DNA from 2 places in the Acidovorax sp. 107 genome. Region 2 is predicted to be linked to the other one. Evidence: predicted binding sites of a transcription regulator. Region 2 holds the regulator's gene; the other holds the start of a gene.

Region 1 (7,462 bases), 2.0 Mb from region 2:
GATGGCGGGCTCAAACCCTCTGGCGTTCCCTTGAATGAGTGGCCCTGGCTCCTGGGCGCCGTGCTGTTTGGAGGCGTGATGGGGCCTGTGGCGCTGATGTTTGGACTGCACTCCACCAGCGGCGCCACGGCTTCGCTGCTGTTGAATCTGGAAGCAGTGCTGACCGCAGTCATTGCCTGGTGGGTGTTCAAAGAAAACGCCGACCGGCGCATCGTGGGGGGCATGGTTGCCATCGTGGCGGGAGGCATTGCATTGGGCTGGCAGACCGACTCTTCGTGGCCACCCAGCGGCACGGGCTCTTGGCTGGTGGGCCTTGCCTGCTTGTGCTGGGCCATCGACAACAACCTCACACGCAAGGTTTCTGCCTCCGACGCGCTCTTTGTTGCCGGTATCAAGGGCCTGATTGCGGGGTCGGTCAACACCGCGCTGGCTATCAGCATGGGCGCTGCCTGGCCCTCATGGGCCACACTGTCTGCAACGATGGCTGTGGGCCTGTTGGGATACGGCATCAGCCTTGCGCTGTTTGTGCTGGCATTGCGCGGGCTCGGCACAGCCCGCACGGGAGCCTACTTCTCTACCGCGACCTTCATGGGGGTGGTTGTGTCCTTGTTGGTGTTCTCGGAGCCAACGTCATGGGTGTTTTGGATGGCCGCTGCGCTGATGGGCCTGGGGGTGTGGTTGCACCTCACGGAGCACCACAGCCATGAGCACCAGCACGAAGCGCTGGAACACGAGCACGAACACGAACATGACGAGCACCACCAGCACGCGCATGGCGTTGAGCATCGCGGCAGCGGCAAACACAGCCACCGCCACACACACCAACCCCTGAAGCACACGCACCCACACTACCCGGACATTCACCACCGGCATGTCCATTGAGACCGAACACCGGCTTGTGGCGGCGCCGTCCCTTTGCTGGCAGCACGGCATTTGGCGTTAAGTGCCCCCACAGTCATCACCAAGGGCCCCTCCGTCGGCGAGCCCGCAGGGTGCGCAATTACCGCAATGCCATCCAGCCCTCCACCTCTCCCACCAGATGCGCCCGGAACACCTCGGCAATGGGTGACAGCTGCTTGCCCTTGGGCCAAACCAGGTGCCACTGCGACTGGATGGGAAAGCCCTGCACGTTGAGCACGGCAAGCCCCTCGTGGTGCGGCCCCAGGGCGTGGTGGGAGACGATGGAGACGCCCAGCTGGCCCTCCACCGACTCCTTGATGGCTTCGTTGCTGCCCAGCTCCAGCAATGCGCTGGGCGCAAAGCCCAGTTGGCGCAGGTGGGCGTCAGTGGCCATGCGGGTGCCGGAGCCTTTTTCGCGCAGGATGAAACGCTCCGTCTGCAATTGCGCGAGCTTGATGCGTTTTTTGGCGGCCAGGGGGTGGCCGGCGGGGGCGATGACAACCAGCGGGTTGGGCATGAGGATCTGGTCCTCCAGCGGCAAATCCGCAGGCGGCATGGACATGACGTAGAGGTCGTCCAGGTTGCTGCGCAGGCGGGAAATGACGTGGTCGCGGTTGAGGACCTCCAGCGAGATATCGATCTGCGGGTGCAGCTTGCAGAAGCTGCCCAGCAGGCGGGGCACAAAGTATTTGGCGGTGCTGACCACGGCGACCTTGAGGCGCCCGCTGGTGAGGCCCTTGGCGCCCGACACGCGCTGCTCGAACGCATCCCACTCGCCCGCAATGGCACGCGCAGTGCGGGCCAGGGCCTGTCCCGCCTCGGTCAGGTGTACACGGCGTGAGACCACCTCGTACAGCGGCAGGCCCACGGCCTGGGTCACCTCACGCAACTGCATGGAGGCCGTGGGCTGCGTGACATGCATGACCTTGGCAGCGGCGCTGACGCTGCCCGTCTCGGCCAGCGCCAGGAACAGCCGCAACTGGCGAAAGGTGATGTTCATAGATTTTTATCTATAGATAACCGCATTCAAATCGATTTTACTTTGCACCCGCACACCCCTAGCATCGGCCCCCAACAAGGAGTTGATGATGCAAAGCTTGCTGGACCCTGCGATTTTGTTTTTTGCCCTGGGAGTGTTTGCGGGCCTGGTCCGATCCAACTTGGAGATGCCGGCGGCGATCTCGAAGTTCTTGTCCATCTACCTGCTAATGGCGCTAGGCCTGAAAGGCGGGTTTGCATTAGCGGCCTCGGGCCTGACACCCAGTGTGGCCAGCAGTCTGGGGCTGGCGGTGCTGTTGGCCGTGGTGGTGCCGCTGGTGGGCTATGCGCTGCTGCGGCGTGTGCTGTCGGGCTTTAACGCAGCAGCGGTCGCAGCCACCTACGGATCGGTCAGCGCCGTGACCTTTGTGACGGCCACACAGTACCTGGAGTCACAGCACATTGCCTACGGCGGCTACATGGCGGCAGCCATGGCGCTGATGGAGTCGCCCGCCATCATCCTGGCGGTGATGCTGGCCAATGCGATGCGGCAGCGGCAGTCGGTGGCTCAGTCGTTGGAAGTCAACGCCTCAAGCCCCCTCCTGCGCGTGCAACCGGTGGTCACCATGGCGTCGGCAGGGGGCCCAGCACTGGCTGGCGGCAGCGCAGGCGGCGCACCTGGCAAGCCAGGGACTCACCTGTCGGTGGGCAAGATCCTGCACGAGTCGTTCACCGACGGCACCCAGTTGCTGCTGCTGGGCGCCATGGTAATCGGCATGGTGACTGGCGATGCCGGCAAGGCGGCCATGCAACCGTTCTCGGGCGACCTGTTCAAGGGCATGCTGTGCCTGTTCTTGCTGGACATGGGCTTGTCCACCGCGCGCAACCTGCCTGCGGTGCGCAAGCAGTCACCCTGGCTGCTGGCCTACGCGGTGCTGGGGCCGCTGACGCACGCCTGCCTGGCCCTGGCGCTGGCCTGGCTGCTGCAGGTGCCCACGGGGGATGCAGTGCTGCTCATGGTGTTGGCCGCCAGCGCGTCGTACATCGCGGTGCCTGCGGTGGTGCGCTATGCCATCCCCGAAGCCGACCCGTCGCTGTACGTGAGCCTCTCGCTGGGGGTGACGTTTCCGCTGAACATCCTGGTGGGCATTCCGCTGTACACGCAGGTGGTGCAGCGGGTGTGGGGGGGCTGACGAGGCAACGCATTGCGGCCTGCGGCGGGCAGTCCACAGTGCACATAGAAAGGCACGGGATCTAGAAGAGGCTGTCCTGCCCCTTCAGCAGCCCCGGCCTGAACTGCCCCAGGTCCAGCCCCTCACGCTCGCGGTTGAGACCCAGGCGGCGGCAGGTGTTGGCAAAGCGCTGGCGCAGCAGGTCGGCCCACAGCCCGCTGCCCTTCATGCGGGTCACAAAGTCGCTGTCATAGGCCTTGCCCGCGGCGCGTTGGGCTTCGGTGAGGTGGTGCAGGTCTTGCACCCGCGCCATGACGCGCGTCGCGCGCTGGGGGTAGTGCACCGTGAGCCATTCGCGAAACAACGCATCCAGCTCCCACGGCAGCCGCAGCACGGTGTAGAACGCGGTGCGCGCTCCAGCGTCGCGCGCGGCCTCCAGCACGTGTTCCATGTCTTCGGTGATGAAGGGTATCTGGGGCGCCACGCTCACGCCCACCGGCACTCCTGCCTCAGCCAGGGCACGGATGGTGCGCAGCCGCCGGTGGGGCGCAGCAGCACGGGGCTCCATGCGCCGGGCCAGCGTGGCGTCGAGTGTGGTGATGGTGACGTACACCGCTGCCAGGCGCTGTGCGGCCAGCGGGGCGAGCAAATCGAGATCGCGCTCCACACCGCTGGATTTTGTGATCAGCGAGAACGGGTGCCGGGCCTCGCGCATCACCTCGATCACGCTGCGCGTGAGCTTCAGGTCACGCTCCACGGGCTGGTAGCAGTCGGTGGCCGAGCCGATATTGAGCAGGCGCGGTACATAGCGCGGCTGCGCAAGCTCTTGACGCAGCACCTGCGCAATATTGTGCTTGGCCACGATCTGCGTCTCAAAGTCGAGCCCGGGTGAAAAATTGAGGTAGCTGTGCGTGGGTCGGGCGTAGCAGTAGATGCAGCCGTGCTCGCAGCCCCGGTAGGGATTGACCGAAAGCTCGAAGAAGATGTCCGGCGAGTCATTGGCACACAAGGCGCTGCGCGCGGTCTCAAAATGCACCCGGGTGGCGGGTGAGGGGCTGGAGCGACTGTCCCCGTCACCCCCATCCCATCCATCGCTCCATCCATCACCACCCCCAGCCACCGCGCCGTTCAGCGCACCCGCTTGCTCCGCGCCGCCATGCTCCAGGCCCAGCGCCTCGCCAAGGGGCCGCAGAGGGCCCCACCCATCGTCCGCCCGTTCGCGCTGGTCTTTGGCAAAACGGTGCGCCATGGCCGTGGCCGCACCCCGCCCCCGAATGGCTTGCAGCGGGATGCGGATCTCCTGCGGCGGTGCAGGCAGGTCGTCGTCGGGGACGGGGGATGGGCTCATGGCGAGCAACAAATGGGTTGAGATCGGTTGATGATACTGTTTATTTATAAGGGGTATCTGCTTAGCTCCAGTAGCTCCGTTGATACTGTGATTTCATCCAGCAATGGTATCCGATTGCCTCTCCCCGGTATTCTTGCTCACGACATCCCCATACGTCACTGGCGGCGTGACCACCGCTTGCTGCAGCAAGCGGTAAAACAGCATCCCGCGCGAGCTGGATGTGCGCCGGTTGAAGCGGAACACGAATTCATCGAGGTAGGCATCCAGGTGCTCTGGCTGCACAGAACCGTGGTGCGTTCCCAGCACCCAGCGCTGTACCAGCGAGGCGACCCGGTGCACTCCCGCCATGCAGACATGGGCAGGTACGCCCGAGCCGAGCATGACGGTGCGCTGGTGGGTGTAACCCAGCTCTCCCAGAGCGCGGTATGCCGCCGAACCATCCGTGCGGACCTGGGCTCCGGGCTCGACCACTTCCTGCACAAAGGGGATGACGTGGGTGGCGGAGTCTCGGTCGATGCGGCGCAACCGGATGCGCCCGAACCCCTTGGGCTCCACGATCTCCACCGCCATGACCATCAACACTTTGGTGGTGCTGCTCTTGCGCCCTGCAAGGGTGGCGGGATTTTTGCGATCCGTAATGGACAGGTACGTTTCATCCACCTCCACAAGCCCCTTGAGCTTGTCCCGGCCCGGGCGAACCATGGCGCGTCGGAACCGGTGCAGCATGGTCCAGGCCGTCTGGTAACTCCCCAAGCCCAATACGCGCTGCAGCCCCAGGGCGCTCACGCCTTGTTTCTGATTGGTCAGGTACCAAGCTGCAGCCAGCCAGACACGCAGCGGTGTGCGCGTCTTGTCAAAGATGGTCCCAGAGGTCACTGTGCCTTGATACTGGCATGAGCGGCACATCAGGCGAGTGCGGCTGGCGCGGTACACATCACCAGCGTTGCCGCAACGCGGGCAGACGAAGCCTTGGGGCCAGCGAAGCTTCTCCAGGAACGCCTGGCAGGCCTCTTCGGTGGCAAACCAGTCAAGAAATTCGTTCCAGGTGCGAGGGTAGTCCTGTCCAGGAGTTGGCGTTAGCATCTGGGTTTCCATCCAGCTATTCTGATGCCACTGGAGCTAAATAGATACCCCTTTTATTTATACAGTATTTATCAACCACCGGCAAACCCATGGGTGCGCGCAGAGCCCCAATTCGGTGCAAAGTGCTGCACCAACTCTTGGCGCGCTTCTTGCTTCAACTTGGTGCAAATCTGTGGCGTCCGACGAAAACGCACCAGAGTCGATCAATCACTATCGCGAGGACGTTATGGAAGCACTCAAACAGGGCACGGATGCCTTGTTCATCTTGCTCGGGGCGATCATGGTGTTGGCCATGCACGCCGGGTTTGCGTTTTTGGAACTGGGTACGGTCCGCAAAAAGAACCAGGTAAATGCGCTGGTCAAGATCCTGGTGGACTTCTCGGTGTCCACCGTGGTTTATTTTGTGGTGGGCTACACCGTGGCCTACGGCACGCATTTTTTCATCGGCGCAGAGTCGCTGGTGCAGCAAAGCGGCTATGCGCTGGTCAAGTTCTTCTTTTTGCTCACCTTTGCGGCGGCCATTCCGGCCATCGTGTCGGGCGGCATTGCAGAGCGCGCCAAGTTCTGGCCTCAACTGCTGGCAACGGCGGTCATCGTGGGCTTTGTGTACCCGTTTTTTGAGGGCATTGCATGGAACCAGCATTTTGGCGTGCAGGGCTGGATCAAGGCCATCACGGGTGAGGAGTTTCACGACTTTGCCGGCTCGGTGGTGGTGCACGCCATGGGCGGCTGGATTGCACTGCCGGCGGTGATCTTGCTGGGCTCGCGCGCCAACCGCTACCGCAAGGATGGCGCGATCTCGGCCCACCCGCCGTCCAACATTCCGTTCCTGGCACTGGGCGCCTGGGTGCTGGTGGTGGGCTGGTTTGGCTTCAATGTGATGAGCGCGCAAACCGTGGACAAGCTCTCAGGCCTGGTGGCAGTGAACTCGCTGATGGCCATGGTAGGCGGCACGCTGGCCGCCCTGGTGCTGGGCAAGAACGACCCCGGCTTTGTGCACAACGGCCCGCTGGCGGGTCTGGTGGCCGTGTGTGCGGGCTCGGACCTCATGCACCCGCTGGGTGCGCTGGTGGTCGGCGCGGTGGCCGGGGCCATTTTTGTGCTGATGTTCACCCTGACCCAGAACAAATGGAAGATCGACGATGTGCTGGGCGTGTGGCCGCTGCACGGGCTGTGCGGTACCTGGGGCGGCTTGGCTGCCGGCCTGTTTGGCAGCAAGGCATTGGGCGGGCTGGGCGGGGTCAGCCTGTCGGCACAACTCATCGGCACAGGCCTGGGCGTGGTGTGGGCCCTTTTCGGCGGCGTGGTGGTGTACGGCATCCTCAAGCAGACGGTGGGCATCCGACTGACGCAGGAAGAAGAGTTTGACGGCGCCGACCTGAGCATCCACAAGATCAGTGCCACGCCAGACCGCGAAGTGAGCTGGTAGCAGCCCACCCCTGCGACGGCTTTACCCCGAGACGGGGCCCCTGGCCGTCGCCTTGGCGCCCTGTCCGACAGCGCATCGACCGGCGTGCGGCTATACCTGAGCCCAGCGGCTCCACGGTCACAATCGCGCCATGTTGTCTTTGCCTTCCCCGTCCTCCACCCTGCCCCAGCGGGCCCGCCCCGGCTGGCTGGGTATGGTCATGGTGGTGGTCGCCATGGCCCTTGCGGGCTGCGCGGGCCTGCCCAAGGATGTAGATCGCCCGGTGTCGACAGCCTGGGTGACCCCCGCCGATACCCCGCTGGGCCAGCTAGTGGCTGCCCGCAGGACCGCCGAGGGGGCGCGGCACGCTTCGGGGTTTGCACTGCTCAGCGGCCCGCAAGCCGCCTACAGCAGCCGCCTGGCCCTGGTGGACGCGGCCCAGAAAACCCTGGACCTGCAGTACTACGCCATCCATGCAGACGCCAGCAGCGAGCGCTTGCTGCTCAGCGTGGTGGCTGCCGCCCAGCGCGGCGTGCGTGTGCGCGTGCTGCTGGACGACTTCCACAGCACGGG
Region 2 (7,462 bases):
ACGGCCTCGGCCACGCCTGCGCGCTCGGCGTTGCGCTGGGCAAAATCGACCATGCGGAAGGCCACATCACTGCCAAATATGGGTACAGCGCTAGTACAAATTGCGCTTTCAGCTTCGTTTTTGATAGCAGACCAGACGTGCGCCTGGAAGGGCAGTAGCTTTTCAAACGCAAAGCGCCGCAGCATGCCCGCGGGGATGCGGCAGGCGATCTGCGCCGCCTCGACCACGATGGTGCCGCTGCCGCAGCAGGGGTCGTACAGGGGCAGGGGGTTGTCGCCATGCGGGTCCCAGCCGCTGGCAGCGATCATGGCGGCGGCCAGGGTTTCCTTGAGCGGTGCGTCGCCCTTGTCCTCGCGCCAGCCGCGCTTGAACAGCGGCTCGCCCGAGGTGTCGATGTAGAGCGTGGCCTCGTCGGTGGTCAGGTGCAGGTGGATGCGCACGTCGGGCCACTGGGTGTTCACATCGGGGCGCACGCCGCTCTTGTGGCGGAAGCGGTCGGCCACGGCGTCCTTCACCTTGAGGCCCGCGAAGTTCAGGCTCTGCAGCGGGCTGTGCTGGGCTGTCACCTCGACCTTGAAGGTCTGGCGTGTGGTGAACCAGATCTCCCAGGCCACGTCGCTGGCCATTCCGTACAGATCGTTCTCGGAGCGGTACGGGCGGTGCGCAAGTTGCACCAGCACGCGCTGCGCCAGGCGGCTGTGCAGGTTGAGCTGCATGGCCTGGCGCCACGAGGCGCGCAGCAGCACGCCACCCCGGCCCACCAGCAGGTCTTGCCCCGTGAGGCCGGTGATGCCATGCACCTCGTCGGCCAGAAAGCCCTCGACGCCCGCAGCGCAAGGGAGGAAAAGTTGGAGTTGGTTCATGTCGATGGGGAGGATACGCGCTCGGGCAACGTGTGGGAACCCGGCGTGCCGGCGCGCGCCAGCAGCAACTGGCGGATGGATTCAGGGATAGCCGCCACCTTGCGGTCGGCCTTGCCAATGAAGACGATGCCGATCTTGCCGCGCGCCACCTCGCGGCCCGAGGTCTTCTCGGTCATGCAAAAGACCAGGTCGAACCCATAGCGGTTGAAGTCGGCCGGCGCCATCTCCACGCGCATGGTTTCGCCGTGGAAACCTTCGGACTTGTACTGCGCCACGATGTCGCCCACGACGATGGACAGGCCGCCCACGTCCGCCTCGGGGTAGCCCAGCGACTGGAAGAAACGCACGCGCGCTTCGGACACCAGGCTGAGCAACTGCGCGTTGTCCAGGTGCCCGCCCTGGTTCACATGGCTGATGTAGATCTGCAGCTCGGTGGCAAAACCGAAGTGCGCGGGGAGGTCGAAGACGATGCGGGCCATGGTGGGCTGCGGTGGGTAATACGGAAACAACAGAAAAGACTACGGCGGCGCTGGCGGGCAGTGCGCCACCTGCCGAGCGTCTACAAAGCCTTGCGCAAATTCGCCGGCGCGATCTTGAGCGCCTCGCGGTACTTGGCCACGGTGCGGCGGGCGCATTCGATGCCCTGCTCCTTGAGCATCTCGGCGATCTGGCTGTCGGACAGCGGCTTGGCCGGGTTTTCCGCCGACACGAACTGCTTGATCAGTGCGCGCACGGCCGTGCTCGATGCATTGCCGCCCGTTTCGGTGCCCAGGCCGGAGCCAAAGAAGTATTTCAGCTCGTAGGTGCCGATCGGCGTGGCCATGTACTTGGCGGTGGTCACGCGGCTGATGGTGGACTCGTGCAGGCCCAGTTCGTCAGCGATGTCGCGCAGCACCAGCGGGCGCATGGCCAGCTCGCCGTGGGTGAAGAAGTTCTTCTGCCGCTCGACGATGGCGCGCGAGACACGCAGGATGGTGTCAAAACGCTGCTGGATGTTCTTGATGAACCAGCGCGCCTCCTGCAGGCGCTGCTGCATGCCCTGGTGGCCCTCGCCGCCCTTGTGACCGCGCAGCGCGCCGGCGTAGATGTCGTGCACACGCAGGCGGGGCATCACATCGGGGTTGAGGCTGACGATGAAGTTGTGCTGGCCATCGCGGCCGTTGGCACGCCCGGCTTTGCGCACGATGACGTCGGGAATGATGATGTTGCGCTCAACATCGGCAAAACGGCGGCCAGGGCGCGGCTCCAAGCGGGCGATCAGGGCCATGGCGGCGCGCGTGCGCTCCTCGCCATCGCCACACAGCTGCGTCAGGCGGCGGATGTCGCGGCGGGCCAGCATCTCCAGCGGCTGCTGGCAGATGCGCAGCGCGGTCTGCACGGCGTCGGGGTCGGCATCGCTGTCTTCGTCGGCCGCCAGGGCGGTGAGCTGCAGCGTCAGGCATTCGGCCAGGTTGCGCGCGCCGACGCCCACAGGCTCCAGGCTTTGCAGCAGCCTTTGGGCCACCGTGAAGCGATGTACCAGTTCTTCGATCTGCTCCAGGTCGTCGGGCCCGGCGAGGCTGATCGCCAGCTCTTCGAGAGGCTCTTCCAGGTAACCGTCGTCGTTCAGCGATTCGATGAGAAAACGCAGTGCGGCCGTGTCCACGTCAGACAGCCGCAGCGACAGCGCCTGGCGGTGCAGGAAGGCCGTGAGCGATTCGTGCGAGCGCGCCAGTTCGGTGGCGTCGGCCTCGTCGCCCTCGGCGCCGTTATGGGTGCGGGCGGGGGCGTCGCCGCCCCACTCGGCATCATTGGGCACCATCTCGACGGTGCCGTCGCCGCTCCAGTCGGGCTCGTCGGTGCCTCCACCGGAGATTTCAGCATCATTTTGGCTTTCAGTGCTGGTGCTGCTTGCGCTGGCAGCTCCTGAAAACATAGCATCATCGGCACTGTAGTCGTCGGCCTGTGCGGGCGTGTCGGCGGCTTCCAGGCCAAACTCCTCACGCGGGGCTTCGTCGGCATTGCGTTCGAGGAACGGGTTTTCGTCGAGCATCTGCTCGACTTCCTGCGACAGTTCGAGCGTGGACAACTGCAGCAGCCGGATGGACTGCTGGAGCTGAGGGGTCAATGCAAGGTGCTGCGAGACGCGCAGCGACAGTCCAGGCTTCATCACATGCGGAAATGCTCGCCCAGGTACACCCGGCGCACTTCGGCGTTGTCCACGATCTCGGAGGGCGTGCCCTGGGCCAGTACGCGGCCGTCGCTGATGATGAAGGCGTGGTCGCAGATGCCCAGCGTCTCGCGCACGTTGTGGTCGGTGATGAGCACACCGATGCCCCGCGCCTTCAGGAAGCCGATGATGCGCTGGATCTCGATCACGGCGATGGGGTCGATACCGGCGAAGGGTTCGTCCAGCAGGATGAAACGTGGCTGGGTGGCCAGGGCGCGGGCAATCTCGACGCGGCGGCGCTCGCCGCCCGACAGCGCCAGGGCGGGCGAGGCACGCAGGTGGTCCACGCGCAGCTCCTGCAGCAGGGCTGTCAGGCGCTCTTCGATGGCATCGCGCGACAGCGGCTGGCCGTCATCGGCGCGCTGCAGTTCCAGCACGGCGCGCACGTTTTCTTCGACAGTGAGCTTGCGGAAGATGGAGGCTTCTTGCGGCAGGTACGACAGCCCCAGGCGCGACCGGCGATGGATGGGCATGTGGGCCACCGATTGGCCATCGATGCGGATGTCGCCCGCATCGCTGCGCACCAGGCCCACGATCATGTAGAACGACGTGGTCTTGCCCGCGCCATTGGGCCCGAGCAGCCCCACCACCTCGCCTTTTTGCACCACCAGCGACACATCCTTGACGACCTTGCGGCTGCCATAGGACTTGGCCAGGTGCTGCACCTCCAGGCGGCTGCCCGACTGCGAATCAGGCCCCAGGCGGCCACCCGCCTGGGTATCAGGACCGGTACTCACCACAGGCCCGCTCACTTGGCGCCGCCGCCAAGGCTGCTGCTGGGGCGCAGCGCCGGTGCGGGCGCGTCGGGCGCAGGGGCCGGGGCTGCCGCACCGGGCGGCGGGTCCTTGGGCGCCAGCACGGCGCGCACACGGCCACCGGGCGCGGGGGTGTCGCCTGCCGCAGCCGAAGACGCGGGCGCCTTCTGGCCGTCCACGGTGAACACGTCGGTGAGGTTGTTGTAGACGATCACGGCGCCGGTGATCTCATCGTTCAGCACCGACCCACGGTAGCGGCGCAGTTCGGCGCGGGTGATGAAGCGCACGTTGTCGGCCTTGCCGTCGTACTCGATGACTTCGCTCTCGCCTTCGATGAACTCGTCCGGCGCTCCGGTCACGGTGTCGCGCTTCTGGCGGAAGAACGCCCGTTTGCCCGCCTCGGCCGTGACCACGCCGTACTGGTAACCGTCGGCGTCCTGGCGCACATCCAGCCGCGCGCCGCGCAGCACGATGGTGCCCTTGGTCATCACCACGCGGCCCGAGAACACGCTGGTCTGCTTGAGTTCATCGTGACGCAGGGCATCAGCCTCGATGTTCATGGGCTTGGCACGGTCGGCCTTTTCGGCGTGTGCCACGCCCGCAAGGCCAGTCAGGGCTGCGAGCAACAGGAGGGGGAGTAGGCGTTGGGTCATAGGGCACGAATCTTGCAATGATTGTAGCCACCCGATGGTACCCATCCCGAAAAAAAGCCCGCATCAGCGGGCCTTTGGGACAGCTTGCCGACAGGGTCGGCAACTCGTCAGGCTTTGCGCGCCGTCGATGCCAGGTATTCGACCACTTGCAGCACCGTCTGCATGCTGCCAGCCATCGTGCCGTCGGTGTAGTACTTGCCTGCCACACCCATGGATGGCACGCCCTCGACGCCGTACGAATCCTGCAGCTGCGAGGCGCGACGCACCTGATTGGCCACGCTGAAGGAGCCGTAGACCTCCTTGAACTTGGCGGCGTCCACGCCCTGCTGGGTCACCCAGGCCAGGATCTCGTCGTCCTTGGCGAGCTTGACTTTTTCCACATGGATGGCGCGGAAGACCTTGGCGTGCAGGGCGTCGAGCTTGCCCATGCCTTCGAGCGTGTAGTACAGCTTTTGCTGGGGCACAAAGCTGGCATTGAACGCCACGGGCACGCGGCGGATGGAGAGGTCCTTGGGCGCGGCCTTGACCCAGGCGTCCAGCGAAGGCTCGAAGGCGTTGCAGTGGGGGCAGCTGTACCAGAAGAACTCGATCACATCGACCTTGCCAGCGGGGGCATCGGGAGCGACGGGCTTGTCCAGCCGCTTGAAGTCCTTGCCCTCCTTGAACTGGCGGGCTTGCGCCATGGCGGGGTTGGCCACTGGCAGCGTCAGGGCAGAAGCGGCAACCGCCGAGGCGGCGGACAAAGAAAACTCACGGCGTTTCATGACAAAGACTCTCCTGGTTCAGGTATGCGGGATGTGAGACATCCCTTTACAAAAAGTTCAGCCCTGGCGTTGGTGCCGTTTTGACAGGCACTTCAGCGCTGCACGCGCACGAGCGCCGATTCCAGCCCGGCGCCGTCGAGTTTCTCTTTGAGCACCTCGGCATCGTCACGCTTGGTGAAGGGGCCGATGCGCACCCGGAACACCGCCCGGCCATTTTGCTCACGCTCGCTCACGCGGGCCTCCCAACCCAGCATGGCCAGCTTGGCGCGCTGGGCGTCTGCGTCGGCCTGGGTGCGAAAGGCGCCTGCCTGCACAAAGTAGTCAAACGGGTCCGCGCTGCCCTTGGCCGCTGCCTTGGCCACGGCCAGATCGCCCAGGGGGTCGGCACCCGGCTTGCTCTCGGCCTTGGCTTCGGCTTTCGCGTCTGGCTTGCTTGCGGCGGGCTTGGCGGCCGATGCGGCGGCGCGCACCTCAGGGGCCGGTGCCGATGCAGGGGTTGACGCAGCCGCGGCCACCGGGGGCGCGGCGGGGCGGGCCGGGTTCTTGCCATACAGCGGCGAATTCGGGTCCCAGTTTTTGTTTTTCTGGGATTCGGCCGCGTCCATGTCCGCGCCGCGGCCGTTGCCCTTGTTCAGGAACGGCACCGGCACCTTGGTCACGTACACCGCCACGGCCAGCGCCGCGCCCAGGCCCACGATGACCCCGATGATGAAGCCGACAATGGTCCCGCCCGTCTGTTGCTTTTTCATATTGGTAGTAACTGCTTACATTCTGGCCGGAGCCGACACGCCCAGCACAGCCAAGCCATTGTGCAATACCTGGGCGGTGGCAGCGACCAGCGCCAGGCGCGCCTTCTTCACCACCTCGTCGTCCACGAGGATGCGCTCGGCATCGTAGTAGCTGTGGTAGCTGGCGGCCAAGTCGCGCAGGTAGAAGGTCACGTCGTGCGGGGCTTCGCCGTCGGCAGCGGCCGTGAGCATCTCGGGGTACTTGGCCAGTTGCAGCATCAGCGCTTGGGCCTGGGGGCCTTCCAGCGCCGACAGGTCCACGTCCTGGAGCGACGCCACGTCGCCACCACCCGCCTCTTGCCAGGCGCGCAGCACCGACTGGATGCGGGCATGCGCGTACTGCACGTAGTACACCGGGTTGTCGTTGTTCTGCGCCACCGCTAGGTCCACGTCGAAGGTGTACTCGGTGTCGGGCTTGCGAGACAGCAAGAAGAAACGCACCGCGTCCTTGCTGGTCCACTCGATCAAATCGCGCAGCGTGACGTAGCTGCCCGCGCGCTTGCTGATCTTGACCTCTTCGCCGCCCTTGACCACGCGCACCATGGTGTGCAGCACGTAGTCGGGGTAGCCCTGCGGAATGCCCACGTCGGCCGCCTGCAGGCCGGCGCGCACGCGGGCAATGGTGCCGTGGTGGTCGGTGCCCTGGATGTTGACGACCTTGGTAAAGCCGCGCTCCCACTTGGCGATGTGGTACGCCACGTCGGGCACAAAGTAGGTGAAGGTGCCGTCCTGCTTGCGCATGACGCGGTCCTTGTCGTCGCCGTAGTCGGTGCTCTTGAGCCACAGCGCGCCGTCCTGTTCGTAGGTCTTGCCGTTGGCGATGAGCTTGTTCACCGTGGCCTCGACCCGGCCGCTGGTGTACAGGCTGGACTCCAGGTAGTACTCGTCGAACTGGAGGTTGAAGGCCTGCAGGTCCTTGTCCTGTTCATTGCGCAGGTAGGCCACGGCAAACTGGCGGATGTTGTCGTAGTCGTCTACATCGCCATTGGCCGTGAACTCGCGGTCGTCGGCCTTGACGGTGGCCTTGGCCTTGAAGGCCTCGGCAATGTCGGCGATGTAGTCGCCGTTGTAGAAATTCTTGGCCAGCGGGTTGTCGCTGTCGGTGGGCCAGCAGTCGTCGCCGGGCTTGAAGCCCTTGGCGCGCAGCTGCGTGCTCTTGGTGAGGGTGTCGATCTGCACGCCCGCGTCGTTGTAATAGAACTCGCGGTGTACCTTCCAGCCCTGGGTGCTGAACAGGTTGCAGATGGCATCGCCCAGCGCCGCTTGGCGGCCATGGCCCACGTGCAGCGGGCCCGTGGGGTTGGCCGACACGAACTCGACCAGCACCTGCTGGCCGTTGCTGGCCTGATAACCGAAACGTTCACCGGCCGTCAGCACCTCGCGCACCACTTCCTGCTTGGCAGCGGGTTGCAGGCGGATGTTCAGAAAGC

Evidence for each region. Region 2 encodes sigma-54, which starts transcription at its own class of promoters, with help from an activator protein. Its sites were predicted from a motif close to TGGCANGNAANCTGCTTT; they were not measured.
Region 1: a site for sigma-54 is predicted at 5,620-5,637, ahead of C8C99_RS03760 (ammonium transporter). Genes of this name have one in related genera too.

The regions. Positions count from the first base shown of each region.
Region 1 covers NZ_QBTZ01000001.1:802,932-810,393, reverse strand. The annotation lists gene C8C99_RS03785 (DMT family transporter) at 1-882, shown strand, start outside; gene C8C99_RS03780 (LysR family transcriptional regulator) at 1,001-1,900, opposite strand; gene C8C99_RS03775 (sodium-dependent bicarbonate transport family permease) at 1,989-3,071, shown strand; gene C8C99_RS03770 (PA0069 family radical SAM protein) at 3,133-4,398, opposite strand; gene C8C99_RS03765 (IS1595-like element ISCsp2 family transposase) at 4,492-5,493, opposite strand; gene C8C99_RS03760 (ammonium transporter) at 5,708-6,910, shown strand; gene C8C99_RS03755 (phospholipase D family protein) at 7,041-7,462, shown strand, end outside.
Region 2 covers NZ_QBTZ01000001.1:2,806,606-2,814,067, forward strand. The annotation lists gene C8C99_RS13170 (class I SAM-dependent RNA methyltransferase) at 1-863, opposite strand, end outside; gene C8C99_RS13175 (thioesterase family protein) at 860-1,342, opposite strand; gene C8C99_RS13180 (RNA polymerase factor sigma-54) at 1,423-3,012, opposite strand; gene lptB (LPS export ABC transporter ATP-binding protein) at 3,012-3,809, opposite strand; gene lptA (lipopolysaccharide transport periplasmic protein LptA) at 3,821-4,480, opposite strand; gene C8C99_RS13195 (thiol:disulfide interchange protein DsbA/DsbL) at 4,588-5,244, opposite strand; gene C8C99_RS13200 (SPOR domain-containing protein) at 5,337-5,993, opposite strand; gene argS (arginine--tRNA ligase) at 6,009-7,462, opposite strand, start outside.